DNA from 3 places in the Bradyrhizobium sp. 62B genome. Region 1 is predicted to be linked to each of the others. Evidence: predicted binding sites of a transcription regulator. Region 1 holds the regulator's gene; each other region holds the start of a gene.
The links. Region 1 encodes LexA, which represses DNA repair genes until DNA is damaged. Its sites were predicted from a motif close to TGTTCNNNNTGTGTTCNG; they were not measured.
Positions count from the first base shown of each region.

Region 1 (7,454 bases):
GCAACGCTCGAGGGCGACAACCGCGCGATCGCAACTGCACTGCTCACCGGGCGGCGCGATGCGATTTCCGCCCCTGTCAACGATGCGATGTTCATCTCCGGGCTAGGACACGTTCTCTCGATCTCCGGCTATCACATGGCGGTGGTCGCCGGCGTCGTCTTCTTCGCGGTGCGCGCGCTGCTGGCGTTGATCCCGGGCCTGGCGGCCGGCTTCGCCATCAAGAAATGGTCGGCGGCTGCAGCATTCGTCGCGGCTGCGTTCTATCTGCTGCTCTCGGGCGCCGAGGTCGCAACCCAACGGTCGTTCTTCATGACGGCGGTGGTGCTGATCGCGGTGATGGTCGATCGCCGCGCCATCACCTTCCGCACGCTGGCGGTGGCGGCGCTGATCGTGCTTGCGGTCGCGCCGGAGGCGCTGGTGCATCCGAGCTTCCAGATGTCGTTTGCGGCAACGCTCGGGCTGGTGGCGCTGGTGCAGATCGGCATGCCGAACCTGCTGGCCTCGCCCGATCATTCGGCCACCGCGCGCGTCGCGCTGTGGGGCGGCCGCGAGATCGCGATGCTGTTCCTGGCCTCGCTGATCGCGGGGCTTGCGACCACGCCCTATGCCGCCTTCCACTTCCATCGTGTCACGCCCTATGGCGTGCTCGCCAATCTCGGTGCGATGCCGGTGGTCTCGGCACTGGTGATGCCGGCGGGGCTGTTGGGATTGCTGGCCGCGCCTTTCGGGCTCGATGGCGTCTTCTGGTGGCTGATGGGCCTCGGCATCGACTGGATGGTCGCGGTCTCGCGCTGGGTCGCGGCCTTGCCGGGCGCGGTCGGCCGCATCCCGGCGTTTGGGATCGCGCCGCTGATCGCCGCGAGCCTCGGCATCATCGTGATGGGCCTGTTGCGCACGCCCTTGCGCTGGTGCGGTGCCGTGGTGCTGCTGACGTCCATCGCGTGGGGCCTGTCGGTGCGGCAGCCCGATATCCTGATCGCCGGGGACGGCGCCAGCGTCGCGGTGCGGGGCGGGGACGGGCGCCTGCACCTGATCAGGACGGGCAAGGACAATTTCATGCTGAAGGAGTGGCTGGCGGCCGACGCCGATCCGCGCGATGCCGGCAGCAGCGCGCTGGCCGAGGGGGTGTCGTGCGACGAGGCCGGCTGCGCCACGCCGCTTGCCGACGGGCGCCTGGTTGCGTTGGCCTCGCGCATCGATGCGCTCGCGGACGATTGCAGCCGTGCCGCACTGGTCGTGACGTCACGGCCCGCACCGCCCGATTGCGCGGCGATGATGGTGGATCGGCAGCGGCTCGTTCGCCAGGGCGCGCTGGCGTTGACACGGCGTGGCGACGGATTTGCAGTTCAGGCGGTGAGGGCGAGGGGCACGAGCCGTCCCTGGTCGCCGGCGGCCGCCGGCGAGGGAGATTTCGAAGGAGCCCTCATGCCGAGGGCGGCGGCTCCGCGCGCCAAGGATGCGACCCCGTCGGAGGCCGATCTTCAGGCGGAGGACTGAGCCTCTGTCAGCCCAGCGGCAGCGGTGTGACGGGCGAACGGCTATCGGCGATGATCTCAGGCTTGTGCTCGCGCTCGCCGACCGGTTGGGTCACGGGCAATTGCAGCACGGTTGCGCGCTGGCCTTCGACGAGCTGAGTCACCAGCACGTATTTGCCATCAGGGAATTCGATCGCGTCGTGATGGCGATCGGGAATGTGCGGATCGATCTTGCCGAACTTGCCGACGCGGGAGTTGACGGTGCGCGTCCAGATCCAGCGGTTGTCGTAACGGACGTTGTCTGCGAAGGCGAGCTCCGTTCCCGGCAGCAGGCAGACCGCAACGGAGAGGTCGGCTTCGGATGCGAAGCCGCGCGTCGAGGTGCCGCGGAAGGTTGTCGTGACGATCGTCTCGCCGACTTCTGCGGGGCGCGTCGCGACGGCATGCAGGCTATAGTCACACATCGGGTGCTCCTCATGTGAAGATAGCGACCCGCGCCTCTCTTGGAGGCACAGGCCTCTGTCAGAGTTTAAACACCAACGCTGTGCTTGGTTGTAGGCAAATCTGCGGCTGGGATCCGCACCCCGCGATCACTTTAACTTTCCCGAATTCGCCAGGAACAAAGCTGGCTGAGGTGCATTACGCCGGCGCCTGTCAGCGACTGCAAAAGCGACACTTCGCATTGCCGGCGCGATCGCGGCGCTGCGCAATTGGGTGTTGCGGACATGGCAATCCGATGGCGCAGCAACGGCCCCGTGCCCCGATGCCGCGACCGCTGCACCCAAACGATCTGGTCTTCCGAACCCGAAACGCCCAGACGCGATGTCGCTGCGGTCCGCCGAAGATGGCCGTGGAGGAGGGGCCAGATAATCTGTGCAGAACCAGAATGATCATCCAGCCGGAGCGGACATTCATCCGCTCCAATCTCAGATCGGCGACGCCGACCGAAGGCGCACGCAGGCGCCAAAACTACTTTCGGACTGAGTTCTTCCGGACTCAGTACTTCCGGTAAAGCCCAATCAGCTTGCCCTGAATCTTCACCCGGTTCGGCGGCAGGATACGCACCTCATAGGCGGCATTGGCAGGCTCGAGCGCGATCGACGCGCCGCGGCGGCGGAAGCGCTTGAGCGTAGCCTCCTCGTCGTCGATCAGCGCCACCACGATGTCGCCGGTGTCGGCGCTCTCGTTGCGCTGGATCAGCGCCATGTCGCCGTCGAGGATACCGGCCTCGACCATGGAATCACCGCGCACCTCGAGAGCGTAATGCTCGCCCGAGCCGAGCATGTCGGGCGGCACGCTGATGGTGTGACTGCGGGTCTGCAATGCCTCGATTGGCGTGCCGGCCGCGATCCGGCCCATCACGGGCACCGCAACGGGCCGCTCGCCCTCGTCCACGGGCGGGCTGGAGCTCGCGCGGATCTTGCCGAGATTGCCCTCGATGACGCTCGGCGTGAAGCCGCGCCGGGCGCCGGCGGCAGCCTGGAGCTCCGGCAGCTTGATCACTTCGATGGCGCGGGCGCGGTTGGGCAGCCGGCGGATGAAGCCGCGCTCCTCGAGCGCGGTGATCAGGCGGTGGATGCCCGACTTCGAGCGCAGGTCGAGCGCATCCTTCATCTCGTCGAAGGAGGGCGGCACGCCGCTTTCCTTCAAACGCTCGCTGATGAACCGCAGAAGCTCGTATTGTTTGCGCGTTAACATCTCGACCAAAGTCCCCCGGTTGATGTCGTTCGATTCCGAGACGATGAGTTCAGCGATAAGCCGCTACATCCTCGAAACAAATCATGAACGGACACTATATGTTCGATACATGTTCCGCAACTGCTTAATTTACCGTGAACGAAGCGCGGTTCGCGGAATGCGTGTGGCCGTGCACTCAGACGGGGAGCCGCAGCACCTCGCAGGGGCTTCCGGCCTCGGCCTTCGGCGCGAAGGGTGGGCGCACGAGAAGTACCTGTGCCGCAGCAAGATTCGCAAGCAGAGAGGAATCCTGATGGCTGACGGGAAGCGCGACCAGCGTGCCGTCGTCGCGCAGCTCGAGGCGCGCGCGCAAGTAATCCTCGCGCTGGTCGTTGGCACCGAGATCGCAGGCGAGCACGGCACGTTCGCGACGATGATGAATCACCGAGCGGCCTGACAAGGCGCGAATCAGCGGCACCATGAACAGGAAGGCGCACACATAGGACGACACGGGATTGCCGGGCAGGCCGATCACGCGCATGGCGCCGAGCCGCCCGTGCATCATTGGCTTGCCCGGCCGCATGGCGATCTTCCAGAACGCCATCGCGATGCCTTCGCCCCTGAGTGCCTGCTGGACCAGGTCGTGGTCGCCGACCGACGCGCCGCCGGTCGTGATTAGGATATCGGCACCGCTCTCGCGAGCGCGGCGGATGCCTGATGTGGTGGCCTCCAGCGTGTCGGCGGCGACGCCGAGGTCGACGGTGTCGGCGCCCTCGCTGCGGGCGAGCGCGTGCAGGGCATAGCCGTTGGAATAGACGATCTGGCCGTGCCCGGGCGCTGAGCCCGGCATCACCAGTTCGTCACCGGTGGCGAGGATCGCGACCTTGGGACGGCGGCAGACGGCGAGCTGCGGGTAATTCATTCCGGCAGCGAGCGCGAGATCGCGCTCGGTCAGACGCGTGCCCTTGCGGAGGAGGACGTCACCCTCACGGAAGTCGACGCCGGCCGGGCGGATGTGCCGTCCGGTGATCGCGGCTTCCTTGATCGTGACGCTGTTGCCGTCCGCGACGGTGTCCTCCTGGATCACGACCGCGTCCGCACCGTCGGGAACGACGCCGCCGGTGAAGATCCGCACGGCTTCGCCGGCGCCGACCGCTCTCGCGAAAGGACGGCCGGCGGCGACCTCGCCAATCACCGTCAGCCGGGAATCGATCGCTGCTGCGTCGGCCGCGCGCACCGCATAGCCGTCCATCGCCGACATGGCTTGCGGCGGCTGCGTGCGCCGCGCCGCGACATCATGTGCCAGCACGCGGTGATAGGCCTCGTCGAGTGCAACCATCTGTTCAGGCAGCGGCTCTGCACCTGCCAGCACCGCGGCAAGGGCGTCGGAAACCGGCATCAGGGCCACGGGCAAAACTCCTGCTCGCACATCGTTCAATGGGGCGGCGAGAGTTCTAGCCGACCGCAGGCGCGAGGCAAAGCAGCGCGCGGGATGATCTATCCTGCGTGATCTCCGTGGTGGAGGAGTGCAAGTTCGTCAGGGCATGATCTGGAAGCCGAGACAGCGCGCCGTGAAGGACGAGAATCACGAGCGCCAACACCGATACGGTCACCGTGCCGCCGGATCGTCCGGACTGATCTCAAATGCGACGTCGGGCGCTTTGGGCCCTTGATCCTTGTCGGGGAGCGGATCGGCCTGCGATTTCAGGTCGGCGGCCTTGCTGATCAGCTTGGCGGAAAGGTCAGAATCCGAGGTGTTTCTTGCGAATTCAAGCAGGAGAGAGGCTTGCTTAGTGAGATAGGTTTTGCCCAGCACGTCGATCAGTCCGATGTAGAAGTCCCAACGGACTCAAGAGTCCGAAGGGCGGTATTCCGTTCCCGGAACTCTGTATAAAAATGCACAAAGTGATCAGGTTCCAAAATTTCAGCAGATTTAGTTCCGGAAGATGTCGCTGCCGGGAGGCCGGGTGGCACCCGCGGCTGGCGTCAGATGCCCAATGCTTTCAAGGCCTTCCCGACGTCGCGCGGCGAGGTCACATGCACGGCCGTCAGGCCGCGGGCCCGCGCGCCTTCGATGTTCTCAGCGAGGTCGTCGAAGAACACGATGCGCTCGGCGGGCACGCCGATCGCGGCGACGACATGGTCGAAAGCCTCCGCATCCGGTTTGCGCAGGCCGATGCTCGATGACAGGTACAGCTCGCGGAAATGACCGAGCAGCTCGGCATATTCCTTCGAGAAATAATCGACATGCGGCCGGTTGGTGTTGGAGAAGGCGTAGAGCGGCATCTCTTTCGCCGCCCGCGGCAACAACTCGGCGATATCAGGCATCTCGCCGGCGAAGATCGCGTTCCAGCCCTCCAGGAACTGGGCATCCGAAATGCCGATCCCCAGCGAAGCGCGTAGCGAGGCGAAATAATCCTCGTCGCTGATCTTGCCCATCTCGTGCAGCCGGTAGGCCTCGTCGCGCACATAGCGCGCGACGATGCTTTCGGGCTGGCAGCCGGCATGTCCCGCCCAGCAAGCGATCGCCTTGGAGAAGTCGATGTCGAGCACCACGCGCCCGAGATCGAACAGAAGCGCATCCGCGCTGCCGGGAGAGAGCGATGTCACCTGCAATCCTCTTACTCAGTACCGATAAGGTTCGTGGTCGAACAGCGGAAACGCGCTGAACACACTCGGCGCGTTGGTGGCGGTCGCCGGATGCAGGCAGGATTTGTCGACCTCGGCAAACGACGTGGCGCCGAGCAGGCCGAGGCAGCGCAGCACCTCGTCCTCGAGCAGCTCCAGCATCCGCGTGATGCCGGCTTCGCCGGCCGCCGCCAGCGCCCAGCATTGCAGCCGGCCGATGCCGACGAGATCTGCCCCTGCCGCGATCGCCTTGACGATGTCGGTGCCGCGACAGATGCCGCCGTCGACCATGATCTTGGCGCGGCCCTTCACGGCCTCGACGATTTCGGGCAGCACATGCATGGCACCGCGGCCATGGTCGAGCTGGCGGCCGCCGTGGTTGGAGACGTAGATCCATTCGACGCCGTGATCGACCGCGATCAGCGCGTCCTCGGCGGTGGCGATGCCCTTCAGGATCAGCGGGATCTTGAACTTGTCTTTGATCATCTTCACGGTCCGCCACTCCAGGCCCTTCTGGAAATCGCCGCCGGTGGCGCGCAGGCGACTCTCGCGAACGTAGCGCTTGGCGATGTCACGTTCGCGACGGCTGTAATGGGCGGTGTCGACGGTCAGGCAGAAGGCGGCATAGCCGTTCTTCTCGCTTCGGCTGACGACATCCGCGACGAAGGAATCGTCGCCGCGGACATAGAGCTGGTAGAGCCGGAGCGCATCGGGCGCCATCTCGGCGGTCTTCTCCAGGCCCGGCTCGGACACCGAGCTCAGCATGTGCGCCGCACCGAAGGTGCCGGCACCGCGCGCGACGCTCGCCGCACCGTCCGGATCGAAGATTTCGAGCGCGCCGACGGGCGCCAGCACCACCGGAAGGCGCATCTTGCGGCCAAATTGCTGAACCGCGCCGTCGACCTTGCGGACGTCGCGCAGCACGCGCGGGCGGAAGGCGATCTCGTCCAGCGCCATGCGGTTGCGGCGCATCGTGGTTTCGGTCTCGGCGGCGCCGACGATGTAATCCCAGGCGTTCTGGTTGAGGTTGGCCCGCGCTTTCCGGATGAATTCGTGCAGATTCTGGAACGGCTCGTTGCTGGCGCCGAGCTCGACGTTCCGTTCCGGCCGGATGCGGGGTGCTTCGTTCATTGTTATCCTCCCGAGAATTTGAAGCCTTATGTCATCGCCTAACCCGTCCAGGCCTCCAAAACTATCCTAAAATCGCATAGCAGCAGGGCGTGGACCGGCCGATGATTCCCCTTGCGGGCTGGCCAGTCCTGCAACGTTGCCAAAAGTTTAGGTCCGGGCGAAGCGATTTCTGCGGTGCACCCGTCGGCGCGGCATCCCGGCCTTGAAGAAACCAGAATGGTATTGTGAGAAGCAGACTGGATCGCCAATTGCATGGCGCCTTCCAAGTCCCGAAAGACAAGTCTTGAAGGACGAGTGTTGAAAGACAAGTCTCGAGAGACAAGCTTAAAGCGAACCGCCCAGCGAAAAGGCCAGCCCATCCATGCGGAAATCCCTGCTGTTCCCTCTGGGCACGCTCACCGGAGCGTGTCTCACCCTTCTGGTAGCCAGCCCGCACGGCGGCGTATGGGCGGCGCGGGCGGCAGCGAACGCGAATGATGCCTATTCCCAGCTCAACCTGTTCGGCGAAGTGTTCGAGCGCGTGAAGGCTAGCTATGTCGAGAA
Region 1 covers NZ_CP092841.2:3,393,125-3,400,578, forward strand. Annotated here, with positions in the region: gene ML401_RS15860 (ComEC/Rec2 family competence protein) at 1-1,497, shown strand, start outside; gene ML401_RS15865 (hypothetical protein) at 1,505-1,939, opposite strand; gene lexA (transcriptional repressor LexA) at 2,472-3,173, opposite strand; gene glp (gephyrin-like molybdotransferase Glp) at 3,349-4,560, opposite strand; gene ML401_RS15880 (hypothetical protein) at 4,762-4,968, opposite strand; gene ML401_RS15885 (HAD-IA family hydrolase) at 5,139-5,768, opposite strand; gene ML401_RS15890 (alpha-hydroxy acid oxidase) at 5,778-6,911, opposite strand; gene ML401_RS15895 (S41 family peptidase) at 7,273-7,454, shown strand, end outside.

Region 2 (7,454 bases), 420 kb from region 1:
AGTCCCTAAGCTTCACCCCACCAGAGAGCCCCGCTTCCCCCAGGCGGGGTTTTCGCTTTTGGGGAGGCATGGCAGATCGCCCCGGCTGCTATAAGAGCCTCGAGGGTTTCTCGTGGGGTGCTCATGAAGGTCGCTATCGTCATCGCAGGCTTGATCGTCGTTGCTGTCGCAGCTCTCGTCGCGATCCAGCCGAGCTTCCTGAAGCCCGCGTCCCTTGCCCTCGTGAAGAAGTCCGACATCTTCGGCTTCTCGCCCGGGATGACGTTCGAGGAGACCAGCAAGCTCGTCAATCAACGCCACTATCTCTGCCGCCCGGGCCGCAACGCCTCCACCCTCGAATGCGACATCAACGGCGCCAAGGTCACGGTTGAAAGCGACGAGGCGGACGCCAGGCGCCCGATCTGGCGCGTCAATGCGACGTTGAACAATCCGGGGGAGCAGGACGCCGCGGTCAAATCGATCTCCGACCAGTTCAACGCGCAGGCCATCAAGGACCGTGAGGGATGGACATGGATCGTCGGCCGCGGGCTCAAGCTGAGCTATGACGGCCTCGCCTTGAACCTCGTCGACGAGGCCGCGGAGGCCCGGCTCCGCAAGGCGGAAGCAAAGCGCTAGGGCGTGACGTCACCTCGTCGTGAAACTTGTGGCCCGGCACGCCTTGTTGACACTTCAGTAACCCAACGCCGCCAAGCTCCATTCAGTCTCGTTGCGTTGGAGTATCCTCACAGTGCTGGATTTTGAAGAGCTGCGTGAACTCGCAGCCGATGTTCGTGTTTTTGTCGAGCTCGCCGAGGACAAGGCCGAAGCGCTCAAAGCGGTCATCGCGGCCTATGACGTGGTGCTGGCGATCTTCCCCACCCACGAGGGCATGGGCCTCCATGTCATCAAGGGCAGCGAGATCCTGGACAGGATTGCAAAATCAGGCAGCCATGCGATCTACAGCCACACGGCGGTCGCGGTCCCCGACCTGCAACATGCGCAAGCGCTCAAGCTGCTGACGGCTCCGGTCGAACAGCGGATCGCGGCCTGAGCATCATCCCGACCCGGAGGGCCGCGTTAGCGCGAAGCGGTTTTCCGGGAAGGTCATGCGCAACAACAACCCAGGGCGCGATGATCTCATCGCGCTTTGGTTGCCGGCAGCCGGCCCGGCTGCCGTCGCCGGAGTCGCCGAGGTCCTGTCAGCGCAGCCGGTTCAAGACCTGGAGCGGGATCCATGATCCCAGCACCATGATGATCGCAACGGCCGCGACGACGACATATTTCAGCGGATTCTGCGACGAGGCGAGCGAACCTTCGAGGTGAAGGTACGGGAGCACGAGGTCCATCGCCATTCCGACGAGGGCTATCGCGACCAGGGCGCCAAAAGCGCAGACAAGGACGTTGACGATCCATCCGATCGCCCCGCGCCCGTTCGACCACGCCTCGTAAATCGCGACCGCCAGCATCACCACAACGAAGACCAGCATGAAGCTCATCGAGCCGCCGACGCTCGACGTCGGGCCGAAGACCTCCAGCAGCAGCATGGCCACCACGGCAAGCAATGTGATCGTCTTCACCGCGCTCCCCTCATCCGTGCTCCAGCAGCAACACCGCGGAGCCGACCACGATACAACCAAGGCCGAAGAGCGCCGTCGCGATTTCGACAGCATTTTCCAGGCCGAAGAACCTGACGGCGGCGCTCCATGCGGCCGACGGGAAAATATCCACGATCGCGCTGAGCAAGGCTTGAAACATAGCCATTGGTCGCGCCGGCGGCGCTGGGGTTCGGCGACGACGGTGGATTAAGTTTCGCCACCGCCGCCTCCCGTTAGACCAGGGCGATCGCACTTGAACATTCAGCAGAGGTCGTGAGCAGCGCCTCTCCCACACCGCCAATCAGCGTGGCGGCACCAAGGGCACGCTCGGCCGCCCGGCGACGGCAGGCTTTCTCGTGAGGCTCCGCCTGATCCAGAAAAACAGTTCGACCGCGATATCGAAGATGGCCGTGGCATAGAAATCCATCACGACCTCTTCAGCGCGATCGCGCCGCCGCAGCCGCCGACCGCCAGGAGAACGAAGATCGGAGCGCTCAGATACCCGCCGCGCACAGCCTGCAGGCTGGCGAGAACAAGCAAGGCGATGATCGCGTATCGCATGACACACTCCTTTCGTCGGAGCGTGCCGATATCGGCGCGCCTGCGCCGTGACGGGCATCACGGTTGTCTGCAACGCGTTGAAGCCCGCAACCTTCGAAGTCACAGCCCCTACGGAATGTCGCCGGTCTTCCGGCTGCTCCCAATCGAGACCGGCTTGTTCAGGAAATACTCGCGGTTGCCGGTCGCGGCTTCCGCATATTGGTCGATCGCCACGATGATGGCCTGGACATGGGCATAGCACCACCCTTCCCGCGTCGCCCTGCGGCGCACGTCCTCGAGCGCGATCAGGAACGGCGACAGCTCTCTCTCGTCGTCGAACCATCGTCTGCTCACCACGTCCTCCCGCCGAGCACCCTGCCCTTGGCCGAGCGCGGCTCTGCCGCCTTCAGCGCGTCACGCTCGGCGCAAAGCGTCTCGACCTTCGCCTCCATTCGCGACAGCAGCGCTTCAGCCGAGGCCGTGCCGATGCCGGCTCGCTGAAGCTGAAGTATCTCCTTCCTCTGCCTGCCCAGCTGGATACGCATCCGTTCGATCTCCCGCCTGAGATAGTCCAGGTCCGGCATTGTTCCGCCTCACGAATTTTGACTTTGGCTGATGAGAACAAAAACGGAACGAGAAGTCCAGTCCGACGTTGTACGGAGACGGAAAAGGAGACGAGCGATGGCCGAAAATACCCAGAAGGACCCGAAGGACTGGGTTTCCGGGGATGATCCGATGACCGGCGCCCAGGAATCCTACCTGAAGACCCTCGCCGAGCAGGCGCACGAGAGCCCGCCCAAGGACGAGCTGACCAAGGCCGAGGCCTCGGAGCTGATCGACGAGATGCGGCAAAAGGCCGGGCTCGACGAGTGACGCCTCCAATTGCGAAAGCCGGGCCTCGTGTGTATGCAAACGAAATTGGGAATCGAAAATGCCTTATTTCGTTTGCGCCCGCGACGGAGCGGGCCAGATCATTTTGAAGCGCGACACCCGGGAAGCGGCCGAGAAGAAAGCCGCCGAGCTCCGCGACATGGGCTATTTCGAAGTGGAGATCGTCGCCAAAGGTGTCGAGAAGGCGGCCTGAAGGAACCGGCGCGCCGGCGGCCGAGTTGGTCGGGCATGACCAAGGAATCACTCCAGCATCAAGCCGATCGCGCCGAAGCTCTCGCCGCGCAAACTGCGGATGGCGAAATCAGGGAAGCACTGTTGAAGGCTGCGGCGGAATACCGGGCGCAGCTCGAGCGTGGTGACGAAGCCGAGTCGAAGTGATGCGTTCGGGTCTCGGCACCGCGCCCCTTTAGGAACAACTCCGACAAACCGGAATTCATTCAACAACCGGTGCCGGCATTCTCCCCCTGCATGCCGACACCGACAGCCCCGTGGCGCCGCCGCCGCGGGGCCTTCCTTTAGCAGGTCATCATGAGCGACCGCACAGGCAACGAACCTGCACCCCTGGTGCTCTTCGGCATCGCCATTCTCCCGGTCATCGCGGTGCTGGCGTGGTTCGCGTTCTGATTATCATCGGCGATGTTTTGAAGCGCAGGGCGCGCATGGCTCTAAGCTCGTAGGATGAGAAGCCCTGTTGCGAGACCAAACATGATGGTTTCGCAAGTGCTCTCCCCATTCTACGAGCTGGAAAAATTGCAGCGTCCTTCTGTAGTCAACGTCTGCAGGCGGCGTAGTGATCGACTTCATCGGCGAGAGCGAGAGCGATCGAAGGCCTGCGCCGCTGGACTGCACCGCCCGAATGACCCAAGATAGTTTTGGTGTCAGTGCAGCAGATCGGCCGGCGCGAGTTACGTGCGCCGCAATAAAATTCAGAAAGCGGCAGGGAGCAACGATGCAGCGAAGAAGAAACGTGGCGCTTGATGGTGCAATGGCTGGCCTGGGTCTGGTGGCGGCCATCATGGTCATTGCGATCTCGCCTGCACGCGCCGACGATTCCGCCAACATACCGCCCGCGCTCAAATGCGCTGACCTGACCGGCTGGAAGATGCCGGGATCGACGGCAACAGTCACCAAGGCCGAGCTGGTGCCGGAGGCGCCGCCGGGGACCGTGCAGCCGTCGCCGCCGGCGCCGGCCACCGTATCGGTGGCGCTGCCGCCGAACTGCCGCGCGGATGGCGTGATCGATCAGCGCGTCGGTGTCGAGGGCAAGTCCTACGCGATCGGCTTTGCCGTTGCCCTGCCCGATCGCTGGAATGGACGGTTTTTGTTTCAGGGCGGCGGCGGTTTGAACGGCTCGATCCGGCCGCCGCTGGGTTACCAGGCGGCCGGCGAGGTGCCGGCGTTGGCGCGCGGCTTTGCCGTGGTCTCGACCGATAGCGGTCATCAAGGCGCGGTGTTCGATGCCTCGTTCCTGAAGGACCAGGAAGCCGCGCTCAACTTCGCCAATGCATCCGTCGGCAAGGTGACGATGGCCGCCAAGGCAATCGTCGCGCACTACTATGGCCAGCCCGCAAAACGGTCCTATTTCACGGGGTGCTCGACCGGGGGCCGTGAAGGCATGCTGGCGTCGGCGCGCTATCCCGAACAATTCGACGGCATCGTCGCCGGCGCGCCTGCGATGCGCACCGGCAACTCGAACATCGGTCTCGCCTGGGCCAACGCTGCCTTCAGCCAGATCGCGCCGAAAGATGCATCCGGAAAGCCGGAGCCCGCCAGGACTTTTTCCGCGGCCGAGCGCAAGCTGGTCACGAACGCGATCCTAGATGCCTGCGACGCCAAGGACGGCGTCAAGGATGGCCTGATCTTCGACGGCAAGGCCTGTCAATTCGATCCCGCGGTCCTCACCTGCAAGGGCGACAAGACCGATTCCTGCTTGGCGCCGCCGCAGGTTGATGCCCTGAACAAGGCTTTTGCCGGCCCAAAGAATTCACGCGGCACGCAGGTCTATCCGTCATTCCCGTGGGACAGCGGCGTGGCAGCCGAAGGCGTTGCCATTCCCGGCATCCTGACAACAGGCGCGCGCAGTCCGGTCGGACCGCCGGTTTGGGACAGCATCGACGTCGATCAACTCGAAGACCACATCAACGCGAGCGGGTTGGATCGCCTCACCAACACCGCCTACTGGACCAACCTTTCGAGCTACTTCGGCCATGGCGGCAAGATGCTGTTTTACCACGGCGTGAGCGATCCCTGGTTCTCGGCGCTCGACACCGTGAATTACTACGAGCGCATGGCGGCGGATTCCGGCGGCATGGAATTGGTGCGGGAGAAATCGAGCCGGGCCTTCCTGGTGCCCGGCATGGGTCACTGCTCGAGCGGCGCAGCGCTCGATCGTTTCGATCTCCTCAGCGCCGTCGTGAACTGGGTGGAAGACGGCAAGGCGCCCGATACGGTGATCGCGACGGGACCAGCCTTTCCCGGCCGCGCTCGGCCGCTTTGCGCCTATCCGCAACATGCGCAGTACAAGGGCCAAGGCGATCCGGAGAGCGCGGCGAGTTTTGAGTGCAAGTAGCGGGATGTGTGCGGGATTACGGTGACGGTGCATCAAACTCATTCGCCATCACCGCCCTTCTCCGCCATTCTACGGTCGGCCAATGGCGCCAATTTCGTGCACTGTCACCGTAATTCCGAATTCCCTTCTGAAAGGTGATGCCGTGAAGTTTTTATTTATTGTTGTAGCTATCAGTGCGACCGCTATGACGACTGTTGGCGCTCATGCAGCTGGAGGCACGGCAGCTTGCTATAACCGCAGTGCCGCGATGTCTGACAGGCAAGCTCAAGAGAGCGGAAAAGCTGAGGAGACTTGGCGAAAGCTCGAGAAGACAGATAGTGCCGGTGCGTGCCAATTCGGGCGCAAAAATATGATTCCACTACTTGAGCGGCACATTGTCGAACAGAAAGGTCGTATGGGCGAAATATGCTGGGATGACCTACACGAGAAATTACTCGCTGACTCTCAAAAATACCTCACGCAGTACAGAAACGATGTCGAGGCAGACTGCCAGAAAGCACAAACCGCACCCACAAGTGGAGACGATAGCTTGTGCGGAGGCGTACATACCAAATCTTACGAGGATGGCGGCATCAAGGGCGGCAACGTGCACGAGCGCATAAAGGTGCAGTGTATCCAGGCAGAGAATAAGTGCAGCTACCCGGTCTTTTTCAGCGTCACTCGGTTCAATACTCAGGGTAACGGCAGAACTGGTCAGACCGTGGAGCCGGGTCGGGTTGGTAAGATCTGTGCCGACAATGACACGCAGAGCCTCCAGTTTAACGGGGCGAAGCGATCAGGATATATTCCTCGTCGATGAGTAGCTTACCCTTGGCTCCCCCTTCAGAGCTCAAAAATTACGGTGACAGTGCACTCAAGTCGCCTATTTGCCATTGGAGTTGAGTGTACTGGTGTTCCCCGAGCCATGGTGGATGCGCACGTCCTCACTGTCAGCTCAAAAGCTTCCAAGTGAGCCCTTACGTTTTGCGCCTCGCTTTTCAGGGAAAAATGGCAAAATTGACGTAGGTAGCTCTATCGAAGGGATACAACCAACGCCGGACCATGAAAGAACCTTTCAAGCTGAACGATGTTTTTAAGCACATCGACGGGACCCGTTAAACGCCTGCGTGGCTTGAATGAAAACCGCACTTGTGTTCGGCGCAACCGGCTTCATCGGCTCGCATTTGCTGGGCGACCTGTTGGACAGTTCCGACTATTCGCGGGTTGTCGCGGTGGCCCGCAAGCCGCTGGCGGTGAGCCATCCGAAGCTCACGGTGCTGATCGGCGATCTCGCTTCCCTGCCCGCACTCAAGCCGCAATTGGTTGCGGACGAGATCTTCATCGCTCTGGGGACAACGCGCAAGCACACCCCTGACGAGGCCGAGTACTACAAGATCGATCACGATTATCCGGTGTTGGCGGCCGAGATCGCCAAGGCAAACGGCGCGCGGTCGGTGTTCCTGGTCACGGCCGTCGGCGCCAACGCCGCTTCCAGCGTGTTTTATCTCAGGACCAAGGGCGAGGTGGAGCGGGACATTCTCTCGCTCGATTTCGAGCACACGCATATTTTCCGCCCGTCGATGATCCTTGGCGCGCGCGACGAGGACCGCCCGCGTGAACGCCTCCTCATCACGATATGGGGCGTGCTCAATCCGCTGCTCGTCGGCCCCGCCGACCGGTATCGTGGCCTCACCGGGAACGACATCGCGCACGCGATCGCAAAAGCCGCGCGGCATCAGACCGAGAAGGTGCGCATCTATCATTGGAAGGAGATGGCGGCACTGCTTCGAACGTGATGCAGTCCGAACCGCACCGGCACCGCTCACGCACATTTGCCCCCGCCCCCTGCCGCTCCTCTCCTTTTCCTGCTATTTCCTACACCGCCGTCCCGGCCCAAGACA
Region 2 covers NZ_CP092841.2:3,808,952-3,816,405, forward strand. Annotated here, with positions in the region: gene ML401_RS17875 (hypothetical protein) at 124-615, shown strand; gene ML401_RS17880 (hypothetical protein) at 728-1,030, shown strand; gene ML401_RS17885 (hypothetical protein) at 1,179-1,556, opposite strand; gene ML401_RS17890 (hypothetical protein) at 1,567-1,734, opposite strand; gene ML401_RS17895 (hypothetical protein) at 1,876-2,001, opposite strand; gene ML401_RS17900 (hypothetical protein) at 2,001-2,135, opposite strand; gene ML401_RS17905 (hypothetical protein) at 2,244-2,468, opposite strand; gene ML401_RS17910 (hypothetical protein) at 2,465-2,659, opposite strand; gene ML401_RS17915 (DUF3072 domain-containing protein) at 2,796-2,987, shown strand; gene ML401_RS17920 (hypothetical protein) at 3,046-3,198, shown strand; gene ML401_RS17925 (hypothetical protein) at 3,234-3,383, shown strand; partial or broken gene ML401_RS17930 (tannase/feruloyl esterase family alpha/beta hydrolase) at 4,108-4,989, shown strand; gene ML401_RS17935 (tannase/feruloyl esterase family alpha/beta hydrolase) at 5,224-5,574, shown strand; gene ML401_RS17940 (hypothetical protein) at 5,717-6,373, shown strand; gene ML401_RS17945 (oxidoreductase) at 6,690-7,349, shown strand.
Region 2: a site for LexA is predicted at 2,732-2,749, ahead of ML401_RS17915 (DUF3072 domain-containing protein). Genes of this name have one in related genera too.

Region 3 (7,454 bases), 970 kb from region 1:
TGCACATACCAGCCGGGAGAAGCGGGCTTGCCATCGCCATCGAACACTTCCCCCTCGTAAAGACCGTCGCGAAAGATCCAGAAGCGCAGGCCCTCGGCATCCTCGATGCGGAAATAATCCCGCGTCAGCTGCTTGCCGTCCTGCCGCCACCATTCCATCGCGATGCGTTCCGGCCCCTCCACCCGCACCACGGCATGGAGCGCGCGGCGCCAGGTGAATTGATGCGGCGGACCATCCGGCACGGCCGCGAACGGCACCTTGATCGGCTCCGGCTTGTCGAACAACCTCAGGGGACGCAGCGGCGGCTCGCTCTCGACACGCGCGGGCCATTCGGCCTGCATGGAGGCTGCGAGATGATGCTGCGCCGGCGCGGCCATCACCGCACATTCAGGAATATGGGTATCCTCCGGCAGGTGCACGACGACGCGTTTCCCCCCGATGCGCGCGGCGATGCGGTCGATCAGCGCGGCGAGCTCGTCATTGTCATGAACATGGGCGTCGAGATCGCGCTGCTCCTGCACCACGATCTCGGTGCGGCTCGCCGACAGGCGCACCATGTCGAAGCCGAAACCGGGATCGAGCGGATCGGCAAGCGCATCGAGCCGCTCGCGGAACAGGCGGTCGATCACCGCGCTTCGCGTCACGGGACGTCCGGTCTCGACCATGATGGCGCGCACCACGCCGTCGGTGCGGAAGAAGGCGGCCTCCAGCCGCCGCGCACCTTTGCCCTGTTTCTCCATCGATGCGATCAAGGTCTCGGCGAGCCGCGACAGCGTCATCGCGATCATGGTGTCGGTCGCGATCGGTTCGGCAAAGCGCTTCTCGACGATGTAATCGGGCAGCGGCTTGCGCGGGCTGATCGGCGCATCGCCCTGCCCCAGCGCATGCGCGAGCAGCGTGGAGAACCGGGCGCCGAACCGCGCCGTGATCTCGGAGGCGCTGCGCGATGCGACGTCGCCGATGGTCTTGAGGCCGGCGCGGCGCAAGCCGGTGGTGATGGCCTCGTCCGCACCGAGCGCGGACACCGGAAACCGCTCGATCGCCGCCGCCTCGTTGCCATCGGCAACGATGCTGCCAGATGCCTGCCGCGTCAGCGTACGCGCGCAGATCGACGTGCCGGCGATCGCCGCACCGACGGCAAAGCCCTGGCGGGCGAGCGCCCGGACCAGCGTCTTGAGCAGCGCAGCCTCGCCGCCGAACAGATGCGCGCAGCCGGTGATATCGAGGAACAGCCCGTGCGGCGGATCGAGCGCCACCAGCGGCGTGAAGCGATCGCACCAATCGGCGATGTCGCTGAGCGTCTTCGCATCGGCCACGACATCGGCGTCGAACACACGCAAATCCGGACACATCGCCCGCGCATTCGCCAGCGGCTGACCGATATACAGGCCGAGGCGCTCGGCGGCCTCGTCCAGCGCATGGATCACCAGCGCATTGTTGTCCTTGATGACGACGATGCCGGGTTCATCCTGCGCGCCGCCGCTCCCCTGCAAGAACCGCTGGATCCGGTCGATGGGCAGGCGCGGCAGCCACAGGCTGAGAATACGCCTTCGGCTCACTGAACTGGCACTCATCACAATTCCATTCCATGATCCACCGGCCGCAGGGGCCATGACGATTGCGCAAGAGCTCGGCATCGAAGCGCGGCGTGCCCCAGGCACTCCACACAGCTCCCGGCGGCGAATGCGCCGCGCGCAACATCCACCTGGTCTCTGCGGTCGAGGGCAGCGGCTGCGCCGCCATGCGCAGCAAGAGACCCGTGACGCCGGAGCCTTGCGCGGCCAGTGTCAGCTTGCGGCTCGCCACGAGATCGAACTGCCTGGTCTCGCCCCAGAGCTCGAGCACGACGGCCCCCAGCGCGTCGCAGGCAAGCGCATCGGCCGAGGTGCGCAGCGCGCTCTCGACATCGGCGGCGCGCACCATCACCACGCGGCGCGGGTCGAGGCCGAGCTCTTTGAGCCCGCTCATCGACAGCGCGCCGGCTTCCAGCTCCGAAAAATCCTGCCGCACCCACAACAGCGGCCGCTGCGCGCTCACGCGTCCCGCAAGCCCCATGACGAATCCTGTGGCGGTCGTACCCTGCCGCCCCTCGCAAAACACCTCGTGGATCGCCGCGCGCGCGAGCCCGCCCTTCAGCACGGCATCGACCTCGTTATGGCCGAGCGCGACGCGGTCGTGCTGATGCACGATCTCCGCGGTCTCGATGCGTTCGATCTGGCCGCGCAAGGTCGCAAGCGCGCTTAGACGTGCGCCGCTCATGCTCGCCGCTCCTTCAGAGGTGATTGCCGGTGGCTCCCAAAGAGAACCAATGGCTAGCTCATTTGTTCATGATATGTTCTAATATAAAGCTAACGGCGCGCGGAGAGTCAATCGAATTGGCGCGCTTGCGGATTCATCAGTGGAATCAACGGGATTCAAACATGGACGTACAACGCAAGCTGGAAATCCTGGCCGACGCCGCCAAGTACGACGCGTCCTGTGCCTCCAGCGGTACTGAAAAGCGGGATTCCAGCGACCGCAAGGGCATGGGCTCGACCGCGCCCGGCATGGGCATCTGCCATTCCTACGCACCGGACGGACGCTGCATCTCCCTGCTCAAGGTGCTGCTGACCAACGCCTGCAATTACGATTGCCTCTATTGCGTCAACCGCGCCTCCTCGAACGTGCCGCGCGCCCGCTTCACCATCGAGGAAGTGGTCAAGCTGACGCTCGACTTCTACCGGCGCAATTACATCGAGGGCCTGTTCCTTTCCTCCGGCATCATCCGCAGCCCCGATTACACCATGGAGCAAGTCGTTAGCGTCGCGCGAAAACTGCGCGAGGAGCATCACTTCCGCGGCTATATCCATCTCAAGACCATTCCCGAGGCCGACGACGCGCTGATCGCGGAGGCCGGCAAATATGCCGACCGCCTCTCCATCAATATCGAGATGCCCGAGGAGACCAGCCTGCAGCAATTCGCGCCCGAGAAGGACGTGCGCGCGATCCGCCGCACCATGGGCCGGCTGCGGCTGAAGCTGGACGAAGCCGAGGAGAACCGCGCCGCGAAGACGAAGGCGAGGCCGCAGCGCTTCGCGCCGGCGGGCCAGAGCACGCAGATGATCGTGGGCGCCGACAGCGCCTCCGATCACACCATTCTCCACACCAGCTCCAATCTCTACGGCTCGTACAAGCTGCGGCGCGTCTATTATTCCGCCTTCAGCCCGATCCCCGATGCGAGCCGCGCCTTGCCTCTGGTGCAGCCGCCGCTGCTGCGCGAGCACCGGCTCTACCAGGCCGACTGGCTGATGCGGTTCTACGGCTTCGACGTTGCGGAGATCGTCGACGACAGCGCGATGCTGCCGCTCGACATCGATCCAAAGCTCGCCTGGGCGCTGCGCCACCGCGACCGCTTTCCGCTCGACGTCAATCGCGCCAGCCGCGAGGAGCTGCTGCGTGTGCCCGGCTTCGGCACCAAGGCGGTCGAGCGCATCATCGCGACACGACGCACCACCACGATCCGCTTCGCCGATCTCGCACGGCTGCATGTGCCCAAGCACAAGGCGCTGCCGTTCATCGTCCTCAGCGATCACCGCCCTTCGCCGCACCGTCTCGACGACGCGCGGCTGATCGAACGGTTCAAGCCGAAGGCAACGCAACTGGGATTTGGCTTCTGATGCAGTACATCACCCTCGACACCGAAACCGATTTCGACGGCTGGCGCACAGCCGCCCGCAGCCTCGTGCTTCACCACGTGAGGCCCGCCGATGTCACCTTTGCCGTGCAAGGCGGCGAAGCCGAGCTGTTCGCCCCGCCCGCGCCGTCACCAATCCTCGAGGTGAACGACGGCACCTTCAACGTATCAGGCAAGTTCATCGAGCTCGCGAAAGCAGCGATCCTGCACCGCGATCCCGAGCGCTTTGCCATCCTCTATCGGCTGCTGTTTCGGCTGAAGGACAATCACGATCTCATCGAGGTCGCGACCGACCCTGACGTCGCGCAAGTCACCGCCATGGCGAGAGCGGTCCATCGCGACGAGCACAAGATGCATGCCTTCGTGCGCTTCCGCGAGATCGGCAGGGAACGCGCAGCGCATTACGTCGCCTGGTTCGAGCCGGAGCATCACATCGTCGAGCTCGCAGCGCCGTTCTTCGCCAAACGCTTCGCCGACATGCCCTGGTCGATCCTGACGCCGGACCTCTGCGCGCATTGGGATGGCCATGCGCTCGCGTTCACACCGGGCGTCAGCAAGAGCGAAGCGCCGGGCGAGGACCGGCTGGAGGAAACCTGGCGGCGCTACTACGCCAGCATCTTCAATCCGGCCCGGCTCAAGGTGAAGGCGATGCAGGCCGAGATGCCGAAGAAATACTGGAGGAACCTGCCCGAGGCCTCGATCATTAAGCCCTTGATCGAGGACGCCGAGCGCATGACCGGCGCCATGATCGCCAACGCCGCAACCGATCCGCACAAGCCTCAGAAGCGGCCGGAGGCTCCGATGCCACGCAAGACCGCCGCCGACGATCTCGAAACCCTCCGCGAGGAGGCCGCGCATTGCCGCGCCTGTCCTCTCTACAAGGACGCGACACAGACCGTGTTCGGCGAAGGCCCGAGATCGGCCAACATCATGCTGGTCGGCGAGCAGCCCGGCGACAAGGAAGACCTCGCGGGCCACCCCTTCGTCGGCCCGGCCGGGCAGATGCTCGACCGTGCGCTTGCGGAAGCCGGGGTCGACCGCAAGAAGGTTTACGTCACCAACGCGGTCAAGCACTTCAAATTCGTGCCGCGTGGAAAGATCCGCCTGCACCAGAAGCCGAATACGCCGGAGATCCGCGCGTGCCGGCAATGGTTCGAGCGGGAAGTCTCAGTAATCCAACCCGATCTGATCGTAGCGATGGGTGCCACCGCGGCGCAGAGCGTGTTCGGCAAGATCACCCCGATCGGCAAGACCCGCGGCCGCCTCATAGACCTTCCCGACGGGCGCAAGGCTCTGGTGACGGTGCACCCGTCCTATCTGCTGCGACTGCCCGATCCGGAGGCCAAAGTGCTGGAATATCGGCGCTTTGTCGAAGATCTGAAGATTGCAGCGGGCCTGCAGAGGAAAGCCGCGCACGCCGCCTGAATAGTGGTGGGAAAGCGGCCTTCAACCGCCGCTTGTCATCCAGCCTTCAAATCCATCGCGGACAATGCCCCTCAACTGCAAGGTAAGGGGCGTCCAGACATGACCGATGTTGCATTCGACCGCGCGGTAGCCGATCCCGCGCCCGTTCAGCCGGCCTCGCGGCCGAATCTCGACAAGGGCTTCAATCCGCTGACGATGATTTTGTTCTTCGGCATCCTCGCCGCGGGCCTGCTGTTCGTCGCCTACAGCATCTATGCCGACGTCAACGCCACCGGCACGAAGGTGACGACCTATCTGCCCTACATCCTCCTGCTCGTCGCGCTGCTGATCGCGCTCGGCTTCGAATTCGTCAACGGCTTCCACGACACCGCCAATGCGGTGGCGACCGTGATCTACACCCATTCACTGCCGGCCGAAGTCGCGGTGATGTGGTCGGGCTTCTTCAACTTTCTCGGCGTGCTGCTCTCCTCCGGCGCGGTCGCCTTCGGCATCGTCTCGCTGCTGCCGGTCGAACTGATCCTCCAGGTCGGCTCCAGCGCCGGCTTCGCGATGGTGTTCGCGCTGCTGATCGCCGCGATCCTGTGGAATCTCGGCACCTGGTTCTTCGGCCTGCCCGCCTCCTCCTCGCACACGCTGATCGGCTCGATCATCGGCGTCGGCGTCGCCAACGCCGTCATGCGCGGCCGCGACGGCACTTCGGGCGTGGATTGGACCAAGGCGACCGAGATCGGCTACGCACTGCTGCTGTCGCCGCTGTTCGGCTTCATCTGCGCCGCCGTTCTGCTGCTGCTGCTCAAGTTCATCGTGCGCAACCCGGCGCTCTACGCCGCGCCCGAGGGCAACAAGGCGCCGCCGCTCTGGATCCGCGGCCTCTTGATCGCAACCTGCACCGGCGTCAGCTTCGCGCACGGCTCCAATGACGGCCAGAAGGGCATGGGCCTGATCATGCTGATCCTGATCGGCACCGTGCCGACGGCTTACGCCCTCAACCGCGCGCTGCCGGAATCCCAGGTCGCCCAGTTCCAGAAGACCTCGGAGGCCGCGTCCAGGGTGATCGCGGCGAAGGGCGCCGGCCACAGCATCATCGGCGATCCCCGCCCCGCCGTGACGCAATACATCGCGCTACGTCAGCTCAACGAAGGCACCTATCCCTCGCTCGCCGTGCTGGTGAAGGACGTCGGCAATCAGGTTGCCCAATACGGCTCGCTGAGCAAAGTGCCGGCGGAGGCCGTCGGCAACACCCGCAACGACATGTACATGACCTCGGAAGCGATCCGCTTCCTGATGAAGGACAAGGAGAACGATCTTAGCAAGGACGAGATCGCGACCCTGAACGCCTACAAGGGCTCGCTCGATGCTGCCACCAAGTTCATCCCGAATTGGGTGAAGATCGCGGTTGCCATCGCGCTCGGCCTCGGCACCATGATCGGCTGGAAGCGCATCGTTGTCACCGTCGGTGAGAAGATCGGCAAGACCCATCTCACCTACGCGCAGGGCGCCTCGGCCGAGCTCGTGGCGGCCGCCACGATCGGTGCCGCCGACGTGTTCGGCCTGCCGGTCTCGACCACCCACGTGCTGTCGTCAGGCGTCGCCGGCACCATGGCGGCGAACGGCTCGGGCCTGCAATGGTCGACCATCCGCAACCTGCTGATGGCCTGGGTGCTGACGCTGCCCTGCGCGATCATGCTGTCGGCCACGCTCTACGTGATCTTCTCGCGAATCTTCTAAAGCTCTTGCCTCTCAAGACTGCACAGACGTCGTCATGCCCGGGCTTGTCCCGGGCATCCACGTTCTCAGCGCGTGGACAAGCGTGGATGGCCGGGACAAGCCCGGCCGTGACGCTGTGGTTGGTGTCAATGCCCCAGCCCAAACCTCATTCGCGATGCCCGACCGCAAGCGGGGCTAGGTGAAGAAAAAGCCTTACGACGCCGCCAGCGATTCCTCGACCAGCTTCACCCAGTACGACGTGCCATACACGATCGCCTCGTCGTTGAAATTGTAGGCGGGGTGATGCAGGCCGGCGCTGTCGCCGTTGCCGCAAAAGATGAAGGCGCCGGGCCGCGCTTCCAGCATATACGCGAAATCCTCGCCGCCCATCAGCGGTGGCATCTCGTGCACATTCGCATCGCCCGCGACCTGCCTGGCGATGCGCCGCGCCACCTCGGTCTCCGCGGCATGGTTGTTCACCACGGGATAATTGCGCTGATAGCGCAGGTCGATCTTGGCGCCGGTGATCTGGGCGACGCCCGCGACCACCTCGTGCACGCGCTTCTCGACGAGCTTGCGCACCTCGGGCGAGAGCGTGCGGATGGTGCCCTTCAACGTCGCGGTCTGCGGAATGACGTTGCGGGCGTTG
Region 3 covers NZ_CP092841.2:2,424,507-2,431,960, reverse strand. Annotated here, with positions in the region: gene ML401_RS11435 (DNA polymerase Y family protein) at 1-1,574, opposite strand, end outside; gene ML401_RS11430 (ImuA family protein) at 1,465-2,259, opposite strand; gene ML401_RS11425 (putative DNA modification/repair radical SAM protein) at 2,421-3,656, shown strand; gene ML401_RS11420 (UdgX family uracil-DNA binding protein) at 3,656-5,098, shown strand; gene ML401_RS11415 (inorganic phosphate transporter) at 5,198-6,826, shown strand; gene ML401_RS11410 (M20 aminoacylase family protein) at 7,019-7,454, opposite strand, start outside.
Region 3: a site for LexA is predicted at 2,323-2,340, ahead of ML401_RS11425 (putative DNA modification/repair radical SAM protein). Genes of this name have one in related genera too.